3 regions of the Desmonostoc vinosum genome follow, and region 2 is predicted to be linked to each of the others. Evidence: predicted binding sites of a transcription regulator. Region 2 holds the regulator's gene; each other region holds the start of a gene.
What was found. The regulator NtcA, encoded in region 2, controls nitrogen genes in cyanobacteria. The targets are predictions, from matches to a motif close to TNTGTANNNNNNNNTACANA.
Positions count from the first base shown of each region.

Region 1: a site for NtcA is predicted at 2,998-3,017, ahead of AC5JMF_RS11970 (DUF3155 domain-containing protein). Genes of this name have one in related genera too.
Region 3: a site for NtcA is predicted at 4,935-4,954, ahead of glnA (type I glutamate--ammonia ligase). Genes of this name have one in related genera too.

Region 1 is NZ_JCACKM010000068.1:900-8,222, forward strand. It holds gene AC5JMF_RS11955 (DUF3611 family protein) at 1-291, opposite strand, end outside; gene AC5JMF_RS11960 (PadR family transcriptional regulator) at 843-1,193, shown strand; gene AC5JMF_RS11965 (cofactor assembly of complex C subunit B) at 1,494-2,024, shown strand; gene AC5JMF_RS11970 (DUF3155 domain-containing protein) at 2,652-2,969, opposite strand; gene AC5JMF_RS11975 (GAF domain-containing sensor histidine kinase) at 3,319-4,677, shown strand; gene AC5JMF_RS11980 (PAS domain S-box protein) at 4,827-7,323, shown strand, end outside.
Region 2 is NZ_JCACKM010000056.1:27,755-35,077, reverse strand. It holds gene AC5JMF_RS10060 (ABC1 kinase family protein) at 1-727, shown strand, start outside; gene AC5JMF_RS10055 (Stp1/IreP family PP2C-type Ser/Thr phosphatase) at 746-1,492, shown strand; gene AC5JMF_RS10050 (DUF3084 domain-containing protein) at 1,699-3,186, opposite strand; gene ntcA (global nitrogen regulator NtcA) at 3,353-4,024, opposite strand; gene fabI (enoyl-ACP reductase FabI) at 4,403-5,179, shown strand; gene hisB (imidazoleglycerol-phosphate dehydratase HisB) at 5,439-6,068, shown strand; gene AC5JMF_RS10030 (pentapeptide repeat-containing protein) at 6,138-6,821, opposite strand; gene AC5JMF_RS10025 (hypothetical protein) at 7,073-7,323, opposite strand, start outside.
Region 3 is NZ_JCACKM010000165.1:120-7,442, reverse strand. It holds gene scpB (SMC-Scp complex subunit ScpB) at 1-91, opposite strand, end outside; gene AC5JMF_RS22280 (cupredoxin domain-containing protein) at 540-959, shown strand; gene map (type I methionyl aminopeptidase) at 1,178-2,005, shown strand; gene AC5JMF_RS22270 (hypothetical protein) at 2,541-2,705, shown strand; gene AC5JMF_RS22265 (hypothetical protein) at 2,786-2,950, shown strand; gene truB (tRNA pseudouridine(55) synthase TruB) at 3,123-4,001, shown strand; gene apcB (allophycocyanin subunit beta) at 4,207-4,716, opposite strand; gene glnA (type I glutamate--ammonia ligase) at 5,080-6,495, shown strand; gene gifA (glutamine synthetase inactivation factor IF7A) at 6,685-6,885, opposite strand.

The DNA of each region.
Region 1 (7,323 bases), on a different contig from region 2:
ATTAGAAGATTGCAATTGGTTGCCAATTCTGGTGTAGCGATAAGCCAAATAAATGCCTGCACCCAATGCCAGGAGTCCACCTATTTCTAATAAAATACCAAAACCCGTTCCTGCATTACTACCAGGCCCACTAGGATTCCGACTAAAAAGGCTGTTCGCTAGCAAAATCACACCAGAAACTACACCTAAGGATAATTGAATCCAAAAGCTAATCCAACCGATGAGGCGAAATGTTTGGGCAATTGCCCGGAGAGTCGAAGAAGACGAAGAGGTGTCAGGGGTTTGCGACATACTGCTCACCAAAGTGCTTGGTGCTTAATAAATTTACCATCACACTTATCAGATTAAATCAGGTATCTCAAGTCCAAAACCTCAGTACTCAATCATTGCTTAAGTGTGTCCACAGGGATTAAAGTTTTAATCTAGACATCTTACTTAGCTGATTTTTCTGGGGTCTGTATTGGCAAAATCACAGGTGAACTAAGTGTTTATTAAGTTTTACAGACAAAAAGGCATTTTACCTGTAAAATTCTTTCGATGCTATTTTATGCTTAAGCAGTTCTAACCAGTTCAGCATCACTAACAGTAAGGCTCTGGCATTGCCACTGTCTCATAGCTCCTCACCGCATTGTATCGAGCTTGGGTACGAAGGAATACAATGCTTTGTGCCTCTAAACTCATAAACCTGTTCCACAACTCAAGGGATGTGGGCAATTATTTAAGTTGATGTTCTGGAAATACAGCCTAGTAACAATATATACTTACTCTTAAGAGTACTTTTGTATACATAACACTCTGGTTGTAGAGTTTACCTAAGGTATTTTTTTAGCCATTCACTAACCATGAAACTTGAGGATATATATCAATTCTTTGAGAATCCTCCGCCAACTTACCTCTGTCAAGAACTAGCAGTGTGTTACATACTGTATGTTTTACTACAAGAAGGTGAATCTTACGGAACTGAGTTGATCCAACGATTAGAAACTGAGTATCCTACCTATAGGCTTTCCGATACCGTGCTGTACAGTGCGATTAAGTTTCTCGAAGACCATAAAGCAATTACTGGATATTGGAAGAAACTCGAAGGGCGAGGACGCCCCAGACGGATGTATCAAATTTCTGTTGAGTGGCAACTGCAATCGCAGGAACTATCTCGTCTTTGGCAAGATTACATCAGCCAAAGGACAAAGTGATGGGATTGGGGATTAGGGATTGGGGATTTAAGAAGAGTTTTTCTTTGTCTTTAGTCCCTAATAACCGATACTAACCAAGGGGCTAGAAAAGTAGGTTCGTAATTCGTAATGACGCTCGAGGACTCGCTACCGCTTCGCTAACGTAATTCGTAATTCAGATATGGTCTGGGTTTCGGGGTTTGAATGTGTTGCCGGATTTTAGAGAATTGGTATTGAACTTCTTTCCCTAGTTCCTAGCCTCTATTCCTTGGTTTCTTTTAAAATGAATAGGTTTCCTCTGTCAAAAAGTAACAATTAGTTATGGATAATGCTGTTCTGCCATCAACGTTGCTGTTAACTTTGTTGTTATTAGTTGGGCTATTTTTCTTCATTCGTGCCTCGACTAAAGACCGCACAGAAACAGTGCAGCTGCAATCTGAGCAAGATGAAGCTATTTTAATGTCTCAATTAAAGGAATATTTTCGTTTGCGCTCTTATCAAGTAGCAGCGGTAGACACAGAACAGAACAAAGTCACTTTTGAAGGTTTTGTTAGACCTAGTTGGTTCTTAGCTGTCTTTTTGTCACTATTAACAGCTGTTGGTCTGGTTTGTCTATCTTTGGTTGTGTCTTTACTTTTTCCCAACCTGAGTAGCGTTTCTTTTCTTATGATACTGCTATCACCTTTGAGCGGTCTATTTTACTGGAAAAAGGCTGGAAGACTTGAGAAAGTGTTGCTCAAATTAGAAGCAATTCAAAGCGAACAACACTCTCCAAGTAAAATTACTGTTATGGCCCATCGAGATGAACTCATTGAGTTACAGAGGGCACTGCCATTAAAGACAATTAGATAGATGATTGTTTTTACGACTATCTTTGAGCCAAAAATTTAAACTTGTGAGCTACTTTTTAAGTAATAGATATTGACATATTCCCCCGTTTAGAAAACGGCGGATTCTGGGGTCAAACAATTATTGCAGGCGTAGCCCGTCTTATATCATCTAACCCGATGGACAATGCCCTGCCCATTAGTTCAATCATACCACCGAATAAATTCGGTTATTCGCTTATATCCCCATGAATGACGCTTTCTTTACGCATCACGACTCGCAAGGAGCAAGAAATAATTGCTGGTGCTTTAATGTTTAGTTTTCCCCACGATTTATGTCGTAGGGAAAAATTGTGGATGTTCTGACAGAGTTGCATTTACCAATCTATCCAGAGCAGAACGCAACTTCACTGGCGTACCTGGATGTGCTTGGCTCTTTTTTTACTCCCTTCTGCATCATTAGACTAGCAACCATCTCATATAGCCTTGTGTGGTTTGAGATTAGTTGATTTTCCAATTGCTTTGGACTAGCCTTGCTGGCAAATTCAGTTACAAGCTAAAAAAAAAAAGAAAATTTTGCATAAACTGATCAGTTTTGCCAGTTAATGATTATCAGAAGGTACTTCTATTGCGTGAGATGATCACTCGTGGATCACCTACTGGCCACAGCAAGAGGTTCTTGACCTACAGGGCCTTCTAAAGTCCGCAGGCTGGGAAATAAGAAATGGTTTTCCTCTACATATTGGGCACCGAATAGACCTTTTTCTGCCCAGAAATAACGGTCTGTGGTGTGTTCATTGCGCTTTACGAGTAGCAATGCTGGTGGCGAAATCCCCTCAGCTTGAATAAATTTCCTCGCTGCTGTCACAGGTTTGTCTTCGCCGCTTTCGATGCTATATTGAGGCACATGTTCGAGAATCCGCCGCCCTTCTTGGCGACGACGACTTTTCCGCTTCCGTCTCCTTGCCAACTTCTTTTCCTCCTCTTTCAAGCTATAGATTGTAGTGATAGCTACAAAATCCGTCGTAATTATAGAAGTTCTAATTCAAAATATCAACAGTTTTTAACCATTTGATACAAGAAAAATAAAACCTTTGCAAATAAATCAGTCAAAAGTAGCTAAGAGCATCATCCTTTGGTACAAAACATGACTATAAAGATTTTAGTCATGCTTTACTAACATAGATAATGGTGATGATCCCCTAACACAAACTCTCAGCTAGAAAATTTAGTTAAGCTTGATCAAATGAGTGGTTAAGACACTCAGCTTCCTCTCAAATCATCCTGCAAAATCTGTAATTCTGAGCAAGAGCCGCAAAATGTTAATGTCTGCCAGTTCTGATTTTCTTGCTCTGTGCCGAGAGCAAATAGCACTACTAACCCAAGGGTTAGGAGCATCTTTGAGTATTGTGTATCTCACGCAGGAATTGGTAGAAGCTTCTACAGGAGAGGCAAAACTGATACCTGTGGTAGTTTATCCAGAGACAGCTATATTGGTGCAAGGGGAGGAAACTGCCCAGGCCACAACACGCAAGCAACTTAAATTTACGAATATTTTGGCGTTACCTAATTATCAAGAAAAATTGTTGCAGCCTGGGTTAGGATTTGAGCAATCATCACAGGATTCTAGTACTCCAGATGCGGCTGCACCTGATTTCAAAGAAGAATACCTATTGAGTGGCAACCAAATTGTTTTACCTATCGTGTATGAGGGTGTGATGATGGGGTTGCTAGTGACAAGTAGGGAAGACCGAGCCTGGAACGATCGCGAGCAGAGTGAAATTCAAAAAATAGCACAAACGATCGCCATCGCTTGTATCTTAGATCAGCGTCGAGCATGGTTGCAACAGCAGTTACATCAGCAACAAGTTCTGCAAGAACAGCAGCGAGATTTATTAGATAATTTATTGCATCAGTTTCGCAATCCGTTGACAGCGATCCGCACCTTTGGTAAACTCCTCCTGAAGCGATTGCGCTCAGCAGACCCCAACCGCGATGTCGCTACTAGCATTGTGCGGGAAAGCGATCGCCTCCAAGAATTACTGCAACAATTTGATCAAGTTCTTGACTGGAAAGATCCAGATTTAGCACCTTTGCGACTCCCAGAAAACGAAGTATTTGTAGAAGCAACTGTGCAAACAGAATCAAAGCCAGCATTGTTATTACCTGGAACAGGAGAAAAAGTAACCAATTGTGCTTTAACTGATTTATTAGCACCATTATTAGTTTCAGCAAAAGCCATAGCACAAGAGCGAAATATCCGATTGGTTACAGAAATACCACCGAAATTGCCATTAGTACGTGCCAATGTCAAAGCCTTACAAGAAGTACTAAATAATATCATTGATAATGCACTGAAATATACTCCAACAGGTGGCAAGATATCTATCCAAGTTGGACAAGAAAAACCACACTTTCAAGGAATTGCTATTAGTGATAATGGGCCTGGCATTCCACCAGAAGATTTGGAACATCTTGGTGAACGGCATTATCGCGGTGTACAAGCACAAACAAAAATTCCGGGCACAGGTTTGGGATTAGCTATCGCTAAACAATTAATCGAGCAAATGCAAGGGAAAATTGAAGTTTTCAGCCCAGCAATTAACTCCAATATCACCTCACCCAAATCACCAGGAACTACATTTATTATTTGGTTGCCAAAAGTAGATAATTTTTAAGAAAGACTATAGGCTAGAGAATCTCCATAATTTAACATAGGAGGTTTAATATTATTTAAACAAAAATATAGCACCGTATTTTTACGGTTAGCTATGCATACTGATTTATAGCAATATGAAGCTTGCATAAAGCTTTTGGAGGTTTCACCATGCTGAGATTTATCCGCTTGTGGAACTCAATTTATCGTTGGCGTCACTTGCTGGGGCACTGCTTTTTCATTGTCAGCATCTTTGTGGTTTTAATTGTTGATCTAGGGAAAATAGATTGGATCGTTTTGACGATGATGCTGTTGCTTGGCTTTGTGATCTGGCGAAATGCCCACTTGTTCAGTCAGCTGGAATGGATTTACCAACAGGCAAAAAAAAAGCTAATGGAGTCAGAATATCAGTTTCATCAAGTGTTTGAACAAGCGCCTTTTGTGATGCAGCTTTATGCAAACGATGGTACTCTACTGCAAACAAACCAAGTGTGGGAAGAAGTTTGGGGTGATTCTCGTAATGTCTTAAAAGGCTATAACGTTTTGCAGGACGCACAAATTGCTAGCCTTGGACATTTGCCCTATCTCAAACGAGTATTTGCGGGAGAAACTGTCACCTTCCCCCCGTTATTTTATAACCCTGCGCTTAATGGTCATCAAGGGCGTTCTCGATGGTTGGAGGGGTCTGCTTACCCGATTAAAAATGATACAGGTAAAGTAGATAAAGTTGTATTAGTGACGAAAGACATTACAGATTACAAGCAAGCAGAAGTCGCACTACAACTGAGTCAAGAACAATTACATTATGCCAACAAAGCACTAGAAACTAGAGTTGCAGAACGAACAGCAGAACTGGCCCAGGCGAATATACTGCTACAAAATGCTCAAGAGCGTTGGCAATTGGTTATTCAGGGAAGCCAGGACGGGATTTGGGACTGGAACATCGTTACAGGAAAAACGTTGCGATCGCATCAGTGTAGCAAGCTTTTAGGGTACGAACCCAACGAAATCAGCAATAGTAATCAACAGTGGATGAACCGTATCCATCCAGACGATATAGATCGGGTCAAATTAATCAATTTGGCTTACTTAACACAAAAAATCCCGAACTATGCTACAGAATACCGCTATAGATGTAAAGATGGCAGCTACCGATGGTTTCAGTCAAAAGCCAAAGCGGTTTGGGATGAGCAGGGGAATCCGCAGCGGATGGTAGGTTCGATGCGGGATATTACCGCTCAAAAGCAAATTGAGATTGCTTTACAAGAAAGCGAAGAGCGGTTGCAACTAGCATTTGAAGCGTCTGGAGACGGGTTGTGGGACTGGAATATTGTTACAGGTGAAGTTTATTTTAGTCCCCAATGGCTAGAAATGCTGGGATACAGTGTTGGTGAGCTTCCTGGTGAGGTTAGTACTTGGGAGCGGTTAATTCATCCAGAGGATCAGCCTTGGGTGATGGAACGATTGAATGCCTATTTGCAAGATCGTTTCCAGCCTTACGATTTTGACTATCGAGTTTTGACTAAATCGGGTGAATGGAAATGGATTAGTAATTATGGCAAGGTTGTTGCTTGTGATCAGCAGGGTAAGCCGATCCGGATGACAGGAACTCACAAGGATATTAGCGATCGCAAACAAGCAGAAGAAGCACTCCAGGAGCGATCGCAACACCTAGCAACTGTCATCGCCGCCCAACAAGAAATTACTAAAAATGGTCTCGATTTAACTCAGGTGATGTCCTTGATTGTTGATCGCGCCCAACAGTTAACTCATGCCGATGGGGCTGTAATTGCCATGGTAGAAGGCAAACAACTAGTATACCATGCGGCCAGTGGCATCGCTGCTACCCGTGTAGGATTAAGCTTCCCAGTCACCACGAGTTTGTGTGGACGATGTGTTGAGACAGGAGAAATTTTAGGCTGTGAAGATACAGCAACCGACCCACGAGTTGACATCACCGCTTGTCAAAGTATTGGTGTTCGGTCACTAGTTGCTATCCCGCTATTTCAACAAGAGAAATGCGTTGGTGTTCTCAAAATCCTCTCAAGCACTAATCACGCCTTCACAGAACAGAGTATCCAGACGCTACAACTGATTGCAGGTTTTTTGACCGACACCATTCTTATAGCTTCCGAGTTTCAAGCTAAAAACAAGTTATTGACTGCTTTAGAACGAAGCGAGACGCGATATCGGTCTGTAATTGCAGCCATGGCAGAAGGTGTAGTCTTGCAGGACGCACATGGGGCGATTTGTGCCAGCAACGCCAGTGCAGAAGAAATTTTAGGCTTGTCATTAGACCAAATGATGGGACGCACATCGATAGATTCCCTTTGGCGGACGATTCACGAAGATGGTTCCCCCTTCCTGGGAGAGCAACACCCTGCAATGGTGACATTGCGGACAGGTGAACCTTGTCAAAATGTGATCATGGGAGTTCATAAACCACAAGGTAGCATGGCGTGGATTTCGATTAATACTCAACCACTGGTTCATCCAGGTGAAATAACTCCCTATGCAGTGGTGACATCTTTCTCTGATATCACTGATCGCCAGCAAGCTGAGGAGGAAATTCTTTTGCTGCAAAAACTCGCGTTGGAAATTGGAGAGTCCTCAGATTTCAACTCGGCATTAGGGCAAGTTTTACGCTCAATTTGTCAAACATCAAATT
Region 2 (7,323 bases):
TAAGGCGAATGTGCGGGAAGGACTGATGGAAACGCTGTTTGGCATTGCCCAAAAAGATGGCGATCGCGTCGTTCAATCTTTGATAGACTTGGGTGCGATCGCTCCAGTAGATGACATGGGGCCAGTCCGGCGTTCCGTCCAGTACATGCTGGATAATTTTATGGATAAGCCCTTTGAAACCCAATCGGTCGCAGCCATCAGTGACGACCTTTACGAAATAGCATATAATCAACCATTTAGATTTCCAGCAACTTTCACTTTTGTGATGCGGGCTTTCTCTACTCTAGAAGGAGTAGGCAAAGGCTTAGATCCAGAATTTAACTTTATGGAAGTTGCCCAACCATATGCAATGCAGCTTATGACCAACACAAATGGTTCTGAGGGGAATAGCTTTCTCAACGAATTAAGTCGTCAAGCAGTTCAAGTCAGTAGCACTGCTTTTGGACTACCACGGAGATTAGAAGATACACTAGAAAAACTAGAACGGGGAGATATGCGTCTGCGGGTTCGTTCTGTAGAAACAGAACGTCTGCTGCGGCGACAGGGTAATATTCAACTCTCAATCAGCTATGCTCTTTTAATTAGTGGTTTTACCCTTTCAGCTACTATTTTAGTGGTTCATAATCTTGCATGGTTGGCCCTGTTGCCTGGTTTAATTGCAGTAGGGATTTCAGTAATGTTAATCCGGCTGCTTTTACGCCTTGAGCGTTATGACCGTATGTATTAATTGTTGCAAAAAAAATTTATGAAACTTAATTTCACGGGTTTTAGCGATCCGGGACTTATTCGTTCTAATAATCAGGATGCATACTATATCGACCCAGAAGGGCGATTTTTCATAGTTGCTGATGGTATGGGTGGTCATGCGGGAGGTGAAGAAGCCAGTCGCATCGCCACAAGGGAAATTCAAGGGTATTTAGAAACAAATTGGCAATCAGCTAAATCTTCCCCAGAATTACTAGAGCAAGCCTTGTGGGAAGCCAATCAAGCGATTTTACAGGATCAGCAAAATCATCCTGAACGCGCCGATATGGGGACAACGGTTGTCGCAGTACTTTTTCGTGCTTCCGAACAACCTTGGTGCGCTCATGTTGGTGATTCGCGCCTATATCGCTTTCGCAAATCGCAATTAGAGCAACTCACAGAAGACCATACCTGGGTAGCGCGAGCAATCAAGATTGGTGACATCACCCAAGATGAAGCACGTATTCATCCATTTCGCCATGTATTATCCCGTTGTTTGGGACGTGAAGACCTGAATCAAATTGATGTACAACAACTGGATGTCAAAGCAGGCGATCGCTTGCTATTATGCAGCGATGGTTTGACAGAAGAACTAGTTGATCAAAAAATTGCCGCTTCCCTACAAGATAGTCCTGCCGTTGACGACAAAGTAGCGCTTTCTCTCATTGAGGCTGCAAAAGAGGAAGGTGGTCATGATAACATCACAGTCGTCCTTGTCGAGCTGGAGGGAGTGGGGAGTAGGGAGTAGGGAGTGGGGAAGACGCGGGGACGCGGAGAATAATCAATAACAACTTGCCCTGAGCGAAGTCGTACCCTTCGGGATCTTGCTACGTGCAGCGTCTCCGCCATGAAAAGGGATGATGAATGACAATTCCCAATTCCCCATTCCCCATTCCCCGTGGGCTGAGCGAAGTCGTTCGCGTAGCGTCTCCGACAGGAGAAGCCCACGCCCTTTTACGTTCTAAAAATAATTTGTCCGTTTAATAGTGCTACTAATTTGACTCTGAGAGGGCCGGCTGTATAAGTATCTTCTGCGGCTATTGCTTTAATCTCTAATGGTTGCTCAGATTGCCTCAGTTGAGCAATAAAGCGCAAAAGAGTACCGTCTATTTGCACATTTTCGACGATTCCAGCATTGCGAGCGCGAAATTGAGAAGCAGAAATTAGCAGTTCGAGCCGCTGCTGTAATTGATATGAAGTCATGGTTTTAGGATCGGCAGTTGTTGTAGCTAGGACTTCACCTCCCGAAAAAACTAGTTGATTGAGCGCTACGTCGGGAAAAAATTCTATTTGTTTTTCTCCCCTGACATAATTGCCAGCCGAAAAAATCCGTACTACATGCTCTCTGCCATCACTAATTTGCTTAATCAATTGCTCAACCTTTTCTTTGCTAACCCGCAGCAACTCTACATTTGCAGGTGAACCAGGTTCGCTCAATTCAATGTTGGCATTGCGATTAGCTTCTCGTAAAAGTTGTATGATTGCTTCGCGGGCGGCTGTGGCTTGGTTAACGCGAACTACGCCAGCAGCTAAAACTTGACCCCGAATTAGAGCCAGTTTACCTAAACGCAAATCACGGTAGGATTGATAGTATTTTTCTAGTCTGGCGACTTCTTCTTCTAAATAAGCTTGCTGTTTCTCCAATTCTTTGAGGCGAGATTCCCGCTTGGTAATCACTTGTTCTCGCACTGCAATTTCGAGATTACGTTTTTGAATTAGTCTATCGAGTTGAGTAATTTTTTGATCGCGCTGTTCAATAGCATACTGACGGTTGGCTAGTTCGCGATCGCGTCCTTCAATGGCTGTTTTGGCTTCGTCAATCGCTTTTTTAGCGTCGGCGTAAAGTCTTTCGCGTTCGGCTTTGAGTTGTTCAATTGCTGCCTGTAGCGTCTTTCTTTGGTCGTATACGCTTTGCAGTTCGGCGATCGCTTGTTGATACTGAGTGATCACTAACCCTAGCTGATTTTGGGTACGCTGGAGTTGAGTTTGAGTTTGAGCTTGTCTGGTAATGGTGCGGTTGAGTTGAGCTTGGGTTTGCTGTTGTTTGGCGTTCGCCGCTTGTAAGGACTTATTGATTGCTTGTAAGTCTGCTTGTGCTTTGGCTTGTTCTTGCCTAGCTTTGCTTAACTCACCCTCCACTTGGCTTTTTTGAGTTTCTGCGGTTTTGAGCTGTTCGCGCTTCTGCCTGAGATCTCTTTGGATATCTTCTAGCTCAAAAACTCCCTTGCGTAATCCTTCATCAGCAGCAAATAAAATCGCTAGGGTAGATATTGCAATCAAACCGCCTGTAAAAATAGTTACCAATACAGCGGTGTTTTTCGGACGCAGCTTAAATAATGAGAGGCGAGCCTTGCCGACTCGTGTGCCAATGCGATCGCCTACGGTCGCAATTACGCCTCCCAAGATGACAATTGCTGCAATGAGGATGAACCCTGTGGTCATCTTCAGCTACCGAAATGCTTGCAGATACAGCCTACTACTTTCGACCATTGTTTGTGGGGGATTCGAGATTGGCAATGGCTGAATTTAATCAATTTTTAGATTTACCTCCGACTGTGGGTTTTCTTTCTAAAAATACAACATGTGCTAACTCTAACCCCAATTACTTTTAAGTGAATTGTCTACTTAAGGTAACAGGTTTGTGGACAGTAATCTTCTTTTTGTGGATAGAAATCATCTTTTTTTCACGCAAATCTCCCAGTAACCTAGTAACTGTAACGCGAGTTGAACCAATTGCCTCAGCGATCGCTTGATGAGATAACTTGAGATCAATTGTGATTCCATCAGCACAAGGAACGCCAAAATCTCGACAAAGAATTAATAGAAAACTCACTAACCTAGAACCCATATCTCGGTGAGCGAGAGTTTCAATCATCATCTCTGTTTGTAAAATCCGCGAAGATAGACCCCGCAGCATTAACATTGATAATTCGGGATTTTCCTTGAGTGCTTGCTCCACCTGTTCAATTGGTGCTGACAGTAATTCCACAGGGGTAAATGCAACTGCATGGTAAAACCGATCTGACTTATTTCCCGTCAGCAGTGACAACACACCAAAAACGCTATTTTCCCGCAGCAGTGCTACTGTTATTTCTTCTCCTGCCTCATACACCCTGGAAAGTTTTACAGCACCCTTTAAAAGAAAGTAAACTCGTTCGGCAGGATCGCCAGGAAAAAAGATCGTTTTGTTGCGTTCAAACGTCTCCACGACAGGCGGAAACGCCCCGGTCGCCATCTGACGAAATACATTTGCTAGGGCTTTATCTTGTGTCACGATCATCTCCCTTCCCCTACCCAATGCCGGAAAAACAAAAACTAATTACCTAAGAATACACCTGAAAAATCAATAAAGCACCGTCAACCTTTCTGTACTTTCCTATACTCCAACTTATTGTTTCATAACTGTTTGTTTATAATGATACATAATTGTAGAACCTTTAAGCTGATTATTGTTGATAAACGCTTCCAATACCTGTAATAAAAAGTTTTTTGGAAGAACAATTTAAGGTATCTTGAGAATATCTTAAGAAATAATTGAGAGTTTTATTGCGGTAAATATCCTCCTCAATAATCATTTTGACAAATTGCGTGCAAAACAAAGATCAAGTAGCCGCAGATTCTAGTATGCTCCTAGTGATCGATCTGATTTACAATTTCTATGCTTAATCTCACTGGAAAAAACGCCCTTGTTACAGGTATTGCCAATAACCGCTCGATCGCCTGGGGTATTGCTCAACAATTGCATAAAGCCGGAGCAAATCTAGGGATTACCTACCTACCGGATGACCGAGGTAGGATGGAGACAAAAGTAGCGGAATTAGTAGAACCTCTTAAACCAAGCTTATTTCTTCCATGTAATGTTCAAAACGATGAACAGATTAAGTCTACCTTTGAAACAGTCCGCGAAAAGTGGGAAAAGTTGGATCTTTTGATCCATTGCTTAGCTTTTGCTAGCAAAGACGATTTGAGTGGAGATTTTAGCCAAACTTCTCGCTCTGGCTTCAACACTGCTCTGGATATTAGTACCTACTCACTAATACAATTAGCAGGTGCCGCCAAACCCTTAATGACACAGGGAGGTAGCATCGTCACCTTGACATATTTAGGGGGTGTGAAGGTGGTTCCCAACTATAACGTCATGGGAATAGCCAAGGCAGGGTTAGAAATGAGTGTGCGTTACCTAGCTGCCGAACTAGGGCCACAAAATATTCGTGTCAATGCCATCTCAGCTGGCCCCATTCGGACTTTGGCATCTTCAGCGGTAGGCGGGATTTTAGATATGATTCATCATGTAGAGCAAATCGCCCCCCTACGCCGCACCGTAACCCAGCTAGAAGTTGGCAACGCAGCAGCTTTCCTATGTAGTGATTTATCTAGCGGCATTACCGGACAAGTTCTGTATGTAGATGCAGGATATGAAATTATGGGAATGTAGGGGACTGGGGACTGGGGACTGGGGACTGGAGACTGGGAAATTGGGAATTGTCATTTGTCCTTTGTCATTAGTTATTCTCCGCGTCCCCCTTCGGGTGATGCTCGTTCCTCGCTACCGCTTGCGCTAACGCAGTTGCTCATGGGGGAAACCCCCAAGACCGCGCTACCTCACCGCATCCCCGCGTCCCCGCGTCTCCCTCATCCCCCGGTTGGTGAGCGAAGTCGAACCACATCCCCCCACTCCCCACTCCCTTAGTCTCATGCAAACAACTAATCGTCAAATCAATTCCCCAAATTACACTCCGCGAATTGCGACTGTTCATCGCACTACCGGTGAAACTGATGTGCAAGTTACTGTTAACTTGGATGGTAGAGGCATCTGTACGGCAGCAACAGGTGTTCCATTCTTGGATCATATGTTGCATCAAATTGCTTCCCACGGCTTGATTGACTTGGATATCCAAGCTAAGGGAGATTGGGAAATTGACGACCATCACACCAACGAGGATGTGGGCATTACTTTAGGGCAAGCTTTGCACCAAGCACTAGGCGATAGAAAAGGCATTGTTCGCTTTGGTAATTTTCTTGCCCCACTTGATGAAGCCTTAGTTCAGGTAGCGCTAGATTTTTCTGGGCGTCCTCACCTCAGCTACGGCTTGCAAATTCCCACCCAACGAGTAGGAACCTACGACACTCAATTAGTGCGCGAATTCTTTGTAGCACTAGTGAATCACAGCCAAATGACACTACACATCCGACAACTCGATGGCATTAATTCCCATCACATCATTGAGGCGACATTTAAAGCATTTGCCAGAGCCATGCGAATAGCCGTGGAAATTGATCCCCGTCGTGCGGGAATGATCCCCAGTTCTAAAGGAGTCTTGTAAAGAGGAGTGGGGAGCAGGGAGCAGGGAGCAGGGGGAGGAATAATAAACACCCACTTCCCAGTCCCCAACTCACTGATGAATAGCGCCATCGGGCATGACTGCGCCGGCTAAGTTGGCACCAACTAGTTTAACAAGCAGGCGATCGCCTGAACGCATCCGCGCCCCTGTCAAGTCTGCTCCTCGTAAATCAGCACCACTGAGATCTGCTCCAATCAAATTAGCTGAGCGTAAATTTGCCTCTCTAAGATCAGCTAAAAGTAGATTTGCTCGAAACAAATTTGCATCCGATAAATTTGCCCCTCTTAAATTAACTTTGTGCATGAAAGTATCACTAAGATCAGCACCACTCAAATTGGCATAACTCAAATTTCTACCAGATAAATCTTTATTGCTCAAATTTGCCCGACTGTAGTCTTTGCCACTCAAGTCTGGATTTTGTTTTGGTGGTGGTTGATGAGTTGATTCAGATGTACTTTTATGTTGATTATTTTTCTGTTGATACGGTGGGGAATAAGGTTGATGTGGTTGATGTTGTGGATGTTGATGCCTTACTTTTGAAGAACGTAATTTATCACGAGCTTCATTGATTGCTTTGAGCTTTTCTTGTGCTTTTTGGTGTAAGCGGATATTATCTTTAGGAATGCGATCTGGATGCCAGACAAAAACTAAATCTTTGTAAGCCTGATTAACTTCTTCAAGTGTTGCTCCAGGCTCTAATTCCAAGACTCTATAGTACCGCTCCATCTCGTTCATACGACTTTAGTGTTAGTCATTTGTCATTGTTGCTCTGGTCGAGAAAGTTGTCGCAAGTGGCGTGGGAGTGGTGTGGTTTCCCCCATGAGCGACTGGCGTTGGAAACCCTCCTTTACTCACTGGACTCACCGCGTCCCCGTTTCCCCCTACCCTTCTCCTATCGGAGACGCTGCGCGAACGGGTTCGCAGTCGCCTGCGGAGGGAAACCCTCCTTTACTCGCTGTCTCACCGCGTCCCCAGTCCCCAATACTTCATCTCCCCAAAACTCCATTTCTCCACCTACCCACAGCTCTGAAATATGCTGATACTGGAATTTGATAAACCTCTATAAATATCCAAACAATTATTGATAAATGCGACAAAAAAGCTAATATTGTCCAAATATACGGCATCCAAGTAATGGGTTCTTTGGGGTTAGGAGGAAAATAGTAAGCCACCACACCAACTAGAGTTGTAGGTAGAATTACAAAAGCAATTGCTGCTAATAAATAACCCCAACCTA
Region 3 (7,323 bases), on a different contig from region 2:
AGGCGGCATACTCGGCGATTTCGCCGAGCGACAAGGGTTTACCCTTTAAATAGAGAATTGCTTCTATCTTTGTCGCTGTAGGTGTAATCATTTAGTCATTGGTCGATCATTGGTTATTAGTCATTGGTGAGCTAGCGCGGTCTCAAGAAGCGCGAACCCGCAAGGGTCATTAGTTAGTAGTCAAGAGTCAAACAAAACTACTTTAGCTCTGAAATTTTTGACCCTAGACTCGATAAAGCGGTTGACAACTAACAATCAACAAATGTGTGGGATTATAGCGTAATTCTATAAAAACGTCAACTATTTTGCACGTTCAATTCTGATTTTCAAGTCGCTTCGTGCAGTTATGAGTTTGCACTAAATCATCTAAACTACATAATAATGGGCTATTTCAAGCTATGCACCTAGATAACAAATCACACAGCAAGAGCATAAGAATCCTTACCAATTCCCCATTCCCCATGACAACTTCTGTTAACTCTGCTCTTTTAGCCACTTGTGTGCCAGCACTCCGACGAATTTTCGCAGTGTTGACGTTAATGGTGTGCTTGAATTTAGTCATCTCCCTGTCAGCGGTGGCAGCAAACCCACCTAGCGATTTACTCAAGCAACCAGCTACAGAAATTACAATTAGCTTAGGTAATTCAGCCAATGAACTTAAGTTTGAACCAAATCATCTAGAAATGGTGAGTGGTAAGCGCTATTTGTTACGACTGAATAATCCCAGTCAACTCAAGCACTACTTTACCGCCAAAGATTTTGCCGATGGCATCTGGACTCAAAAAGTCGAAGCAGGCAAAGTAGAAATAAAAGGGGCAATTCACGAATTAGAACTCAAGCCAGGTGCTGAAGCAGAATGGGTGTTCGTGCCCCTCAAATCAGGTAAATATGGTTTACGTTGCCCAATATCAGGACACACGCAAGCAGGTATGACAGGAGAGATTATCGTCACTAATTGATTCAGAACTCCTGATTAACCTCTTGATCTGCCTGTGTGCTTTTGATGAGAAAACACATCCCCATACTCGCGATGTGCTATTGTATCTACGGTAGCAGCATATTTAAATTAATCCCTATCAGGGATAAAAATAACTTAAATTATAGATATTACTTCTCAACTAAGCTAGAAAAAGCATTTACATCTAAACAGTAAAGCATCTGTAATTATTAATCTCCCATGAACATTCTTAGTAACTTGCTTTCTCAAACAACTCAGCCTACAACCACAAAAAAACAACGCCGAGGAATTGAAATCAAATCGCCGCGTGAAATTGAAATTATGCGGCAGTCAGCAAAAATTGTTGCAACTGTACTCAAAGAAATTTCTGAGTTGGTCAAGCCCGGAATGACTACCGCCGACTTAGATGCCTATGCAGAAAAGCGTATCCGTGAAATGGGCGCAACACCAAGTTTTAAAGGATATCACGGTTTTACAGGTTCTATCTGCTCCAGCATTAACAATGAAGTCGTGCATGGTATTCCAAGTCCTAAGAAAATGATCCGCATGGGAGACGTATTAAAAGTAGATACAGGTGCTTATTACCAAGGTTTTCATGGCGATTCCTGCATTACGATCGCAGTCGGTGAAGTAACCCCCGATGCTGCTAAACTAATTCGTGTAGCCGAGGAAGCGCTTTATAAAGGTATTGAACAAGTCAAAGCAGGCGTATATTTGCTTGACCTTGCAGGGGCAATTGAAGACCATGTGAAGGCAAATGGCTTTACCATAGTCGAAGAATTTACAGGACACGGAGTTGGTCGTAATCTGCACGAAGAACCGTCAGTGTTCAACTTTCGCACTCGTGAAATGCCAAACGTGAAACTCCGTGCCGGCATGACGCTAGCAATTGAGCCTATTGTCAATCAAGGTTCTAGACATACAAGGACATTATCTGATCGCTGGACAGCAGTCACCGTAGATAATTCACTATCGGCCCAGTTTGAGCATACGGTCTTAGTGACAGACACTGGTTATGAGATATTAACCGATCGCTCCAAGGTTTGATGTTGTGTGAGATTAAGCAAAAACAATATTTTACAAAGATAAACCTATAGAGACGCGCAATTGCGCGTCTCTATATGTATTTGGGGTTTTTAATTAAGTCTATATACTTATTTCGCCTAAATCTGCTTTTTAAAAAAGAGCTATCAACTAGTTTTTTTCAAATAATTAGGTGACAAAAATACAGCTTTTATGTCGTTAAAACTTTCTAAATACTCTTAATCATTTTACTCATATTTGGTTGAATTTAATTTTATTGCCTCTACTGAAATTTGTGGATATAACTGGCTATCAGCTTACAATTTAAGCTGTTAATGATTGAACTTATTTATTTAAATTGAGGTTAATAAATAGTATTTTGAGATTAAATATGTTTGTATTACCTTTGATATATAGCCGAATTGGTAATTATTTTTGCTCCTATATTATAAAAATTAGGTTGAAATAGTTAAATTGTTCTGGGAAAATCGAATGTACCAATCAAGAAATGCTTTGTATTCTTGATTTTTTAACCCAATTTAAACTGAGGAAAAACTAAGTGTCTGTAATTAAAATTTATGATCTCAAGCATAACGTTAGCCAACTAGAAACTCTATCTAATTGGCAAACAAACCAAGTATTTGGTGGTAGTAAAGGCAGTTATGAAGTTGGCCGTTACATAGGGATTGCTTTAGCAATTGCTGCTGAGCTTATTCCTGGTTAATCAAGTCAATCAATAGTTTTGTGTTCATTAGTTACTTGTTTTTTTGAAGTGTTGTTCTTGATAAGGGAGATAATTTCGCCATGAAAGCTAAGATTGTAATTCAAGATATTACTGTAGATTCCTTGCTTGATATTCCTTTCCAAGATATGAGCCGTATTATTGGTGGTTATTCCTGGGCAGAATTTAAGCAAGATGTTAAAGACTTTTTTGACGGTGTTATAGATGGCTTTAACTCTATTAATTAAGCCAGGATAAAATCCATAACTAATTAACATTCTCTTACCATCAGACTATACTTGTAGTTAATGGTGAGAGGATGTTAGCAAATCTTTTTCAAGAACACGCTCTAGGGCTATGTATAATTCTGGCAATATGAGAATATGACTAATCTAATCTGTTAATTATCAAAATTTGACTGTGCAAGGTTTTCTTAATCTCAACAAATCATTTGGTTGGACTTCCCACGACTGTGTGGCACGGGTGCGAAAACTTTTGCGCCTTAAACGTGTAGGCCATGCTGGAACTTTAGATCCTGCGGCTACTGGAGTATTACCGATCGCACTTGGTAAAGCCACAAGACTATTACAATATTTACCAGAGAACAAAGCCTACAAAGCGACAATTCGGCTGGGTGTGCGTACCACAACTGACGATTTACAAGGCGAAATTATTGCTTCTCAACCTTGTGTAGGATTGAATTTGGCAGCAGTGAAAACTGCTTTGTCACAATTTACAGGCAAAATTGAGCAAATTCCCCCAATCTACAGTGCAATTCAAGTGGAAGGAAAACGCCTGTATGACTTGGCGCGTCAAGGTGAAACTGTCGAAGTTCCAGCACGGACGGTGGAAATTTTTCAAATAGAGATTTTAGATTGGCGAGAAGGGGATTTTGCGGAATTAGATGTAGTTATAGCTTGTGGTGCTGGTACATATATTAGAGCGATCGCTCGTGATTTAGGAGCAATCTTGCAAACTGGTGGCACTCTCGCCGCTTTGACACGCACCCAAAGCAGCGGCTTCGACTTAGCAGATAGTTTCACCGTTACCGACTTAGAAGCACAACTACAAACCGAAACATTTCAACCCATCTCCCCTGATACAGCATTACAGCACCTACCACATATCACTTTACCTTCAGTATCTGCTCACAAATGGTGTCAAGGTCAACGAATTTCTCTGAGTTGGGATATTTCAGGGTTTGTACGAGTTTATCAAGAAGAAACTCGTTTTTTAGGTATTGGACAATTACAAGATGAAGTGTTGATTCCCCAAATGGTGTTTGAACCGATTTCGTAATTTTACCAAAACTAAGGGTATAGGAGAAGAAGTTAAAGCAGCCAACTATTTCATTGAAAAAGCAGAATACAAAAATAAAAAAGCGATCGCTCTTTGTTAAGAAAAGTTAAGGGCGATCGCTCTATTCTATGTTTACTAAGCTAACAATAACTCAAATTGCATCTTTGCGTTTTAAGACAAATATGCAACATCAGAGCAGATTAGCCTAAATATCCTGTTCGCTTAAATCACGACTGAGATGATCAAATGGTTCATCCACAAAAGAAGTATCAGCTACACCTGCGGCTGCTACTTGTTCCTTCACCATATCCTTGAGAATTTGGATACCGCGAACTGTGGGCCCAATGGGGACTCCCAAAGAATTGTAAGTTTCCCGTAGACCTTGTAGCACTCGCTCATCCAGTACATTTGTGTTGCCAGCAACCAACGCATAGGTAGCATAGCGCAAGTAGTAGTCCATATCCCGCAAACAAGCCGCATAACGACGGGTTGTGTAGGCATTGCCACCGGGGCGAATCAACTCTGGTAGTTCTTCAAATAACTTAGAACCAGCCTGCCTCACCATTCCAGCCGCATTAGAATTAATTGCTGCTGCTGCTTGTACCCGTGCGGTACCACTTTCAAAATAAGATTTAAGGCTGTCGATCGCATTCCGATCAAAATATCGTCCTGCTACGTCATAATTCTTAATCAAACTTGTTACTGCATCGCGCATTCCTTTTTCTCCCAATCATTGCTATCTATGGTTTGATATTTATTTGGCTGCACTTACGCACCAGTAAAATTTTGTGCCTCTTAAATAAAATAGATCAAGCACAAAAATAATCCATCATTACTTAAGGATTCTATGCCAAAGTTGACCCCTATGAGATGAACTTTCCAGTTTTGTGCAGATGATCAGAGAAAGGTTAATATAACCTTTAATCCAGATATTCTGTAACAAAGTTTACAAAAGTCTCTAATGTCTAGTATTTATGATATTCCAGGTGTGTCATCACAACTGGGTTTACCTCAGCAAGGTTAGGATGCTTTGGCAGATTCTGGTTTACATTAGGAAATTGGCAGAGAAGGAGTAACAATGACAACCCCACAAGAAGTCTTGAAGATGATTCAAGACCAAAAAATTCAGATGATTGATCTGAAATTCATTGATACACCAGGGACATGGCAGCACCTGACTGTGTACTATAACCAGATCGATGAAAGCTCGTTCTCTGATGGCGTACCTTTCGACGGTTCCAGCATTCGGGGTTGGAAAGGCATCGAAGAATCAGATATGACAATGGTACTCGATCCAAACACTGCCTGGATCGATCCATTCATGAAAGAGCCAACACTCAGCATCATTTGTAGCATTAAGGAACCGCGTACAGGTGAATGGTATAGCCGTTGCCCTCGCGTAATTGCCCAGAAAGCCATAGATTATCTAGTTTCTACTGGTGTTGGTGACACAGCCTTTTTTGGCCCAGAAGCTGAATTCTTCATTTTTGACGATGTTCGCTTCGATCAAACCGCCAACTCAGGCTATTATCACGTAGACTCTGTAGAAGGTCGCTGGAATTCTGGTAAAGATGAAGGCCCCAACCTGGGTTACAAACCACGTTTTAAAGAAGGTTATTTCCCGGTTGCACCTACAGATACTTTTCAAGATATCCGTACAGAAATGCTGTTGACGATGGCAGCATGTGGTGTACCAATTGAAAAACAACACCACGAAGTTGCTACCGGCGGTCAGTGTGAACTAGGTTTCCGCTTTGGTAAGCTGATTGAAGCCGCTGACTGGTTGATGACTTACAAATATGTCATCAAAAACGTTGCTAAAAAGTACGGCAAAACTGTTACCTTCATGCCCAAGCCATTATTTGGCGATAACGGTTCTGGGATGCACACTCACCAATCCATTTGGAAAGATGGTAAACCTCTGTTCGCAGGTAATGAGTATGCGAAGTTGAGCAAAACAGCTTTGTATTACATTGGTGGTATTCTCAAGCACGCACCAGCACTGTTAGCAATCACTAACCCCACTACCAACTCTTACAAGCGCTTAGTACCTGGTTATGAAGCACCTGTAAACTTGGCTTACTCCCAGGGTAATCGTTCTGCTTCTGTACGGATTCCGCTATCGGGCGATAACCCCAAAGCGAAGCGATTAGAATTCCGTTGTCCTGATGCTACTTCTAACCCATACTTGGCATTTGCTGCTATGCTTTGCGCTGGTTTAGATGGTATCAAAAACCAAATCGATCCTGGTGAACCCTTAGATAAAAATATCTATGAACTTTCTCCAGAAGAACTAGCTAAAGTTCCGTCAACTCCAGGTTCTCTGGAATTAGCATTGGAAGCACTAGAAAATGATCATGCTTTCTTAATAGAATCTGGCGTGTTCTCAGAAGACTTCATCCAAAATTGGATTGACTACAAGCTAGCAAATGAAGTCAAACAAATGCAGCTACGCCCTCATCCCTACGAATTTTATCTCTACTACGATGTTTAATTCATTGCAATGGGAGGGCGGGTTTACTAGTACTCTGGTTAATTGCGAAGGTTCTTGGCAAACCCGTCCTTACAATCAGGTGAAGTTTTAGACCCTCATGTGAAAACAGAGAACAAGAAACTGTTAAGAGTTCCCTGTTCTCTGTTCCCTTGTTAAATAATTTTGCCACCCTCTAGGGTGGCTTTTTTATTAGCTCATCGTAGCGTTGCTGCGGTCATAGATCATACGAGTTGTAGGGTCTATCTTCCCTTGAATGGGGTTCCAGTAGTGAGATATTTCTTCAGGAAGACCGAGTTCCTGTGCTGCACGCATCAGCATTGATTGTTGACGATTCTTGACTTGCTGATATTGACGAACCATCAATGCACGAGATTTATCTGCAATAGACATAACAATAATCCTCCCTGTTGGTTTTAGTGAATGTATATTGAACGTTTTTCCATATGATTTAATATAGCATAAATTCTGTATCATAAGCTACGAAATGCATTTTTATAACAAAAATTCATAATGATAGATTTTGGCTATGTTTCTGCCAAAAGTCAGTAAAAATCTTTCCCCAGCCAGGCAGCACAGCTATTGATAACCAAAAATCTTGCTTGAGAGTGGTATTGCTTAAAAACAAATATCTGTCTCGGAGTTGATCGTTTATTTGTTACAGTTGTTTACATTTGGAAAGCAAGCAAATAAAAAGAGTATGTGGTTTCAAGGAAACAAGATACTACCTTATGTCATTAGTTACATTCTTGACAAATACTGACAGTAGATGTGATTAATTTGTATTACCTTAACTTTTTTCTCAGTAACACAGTGTTGCTACATTTGTTG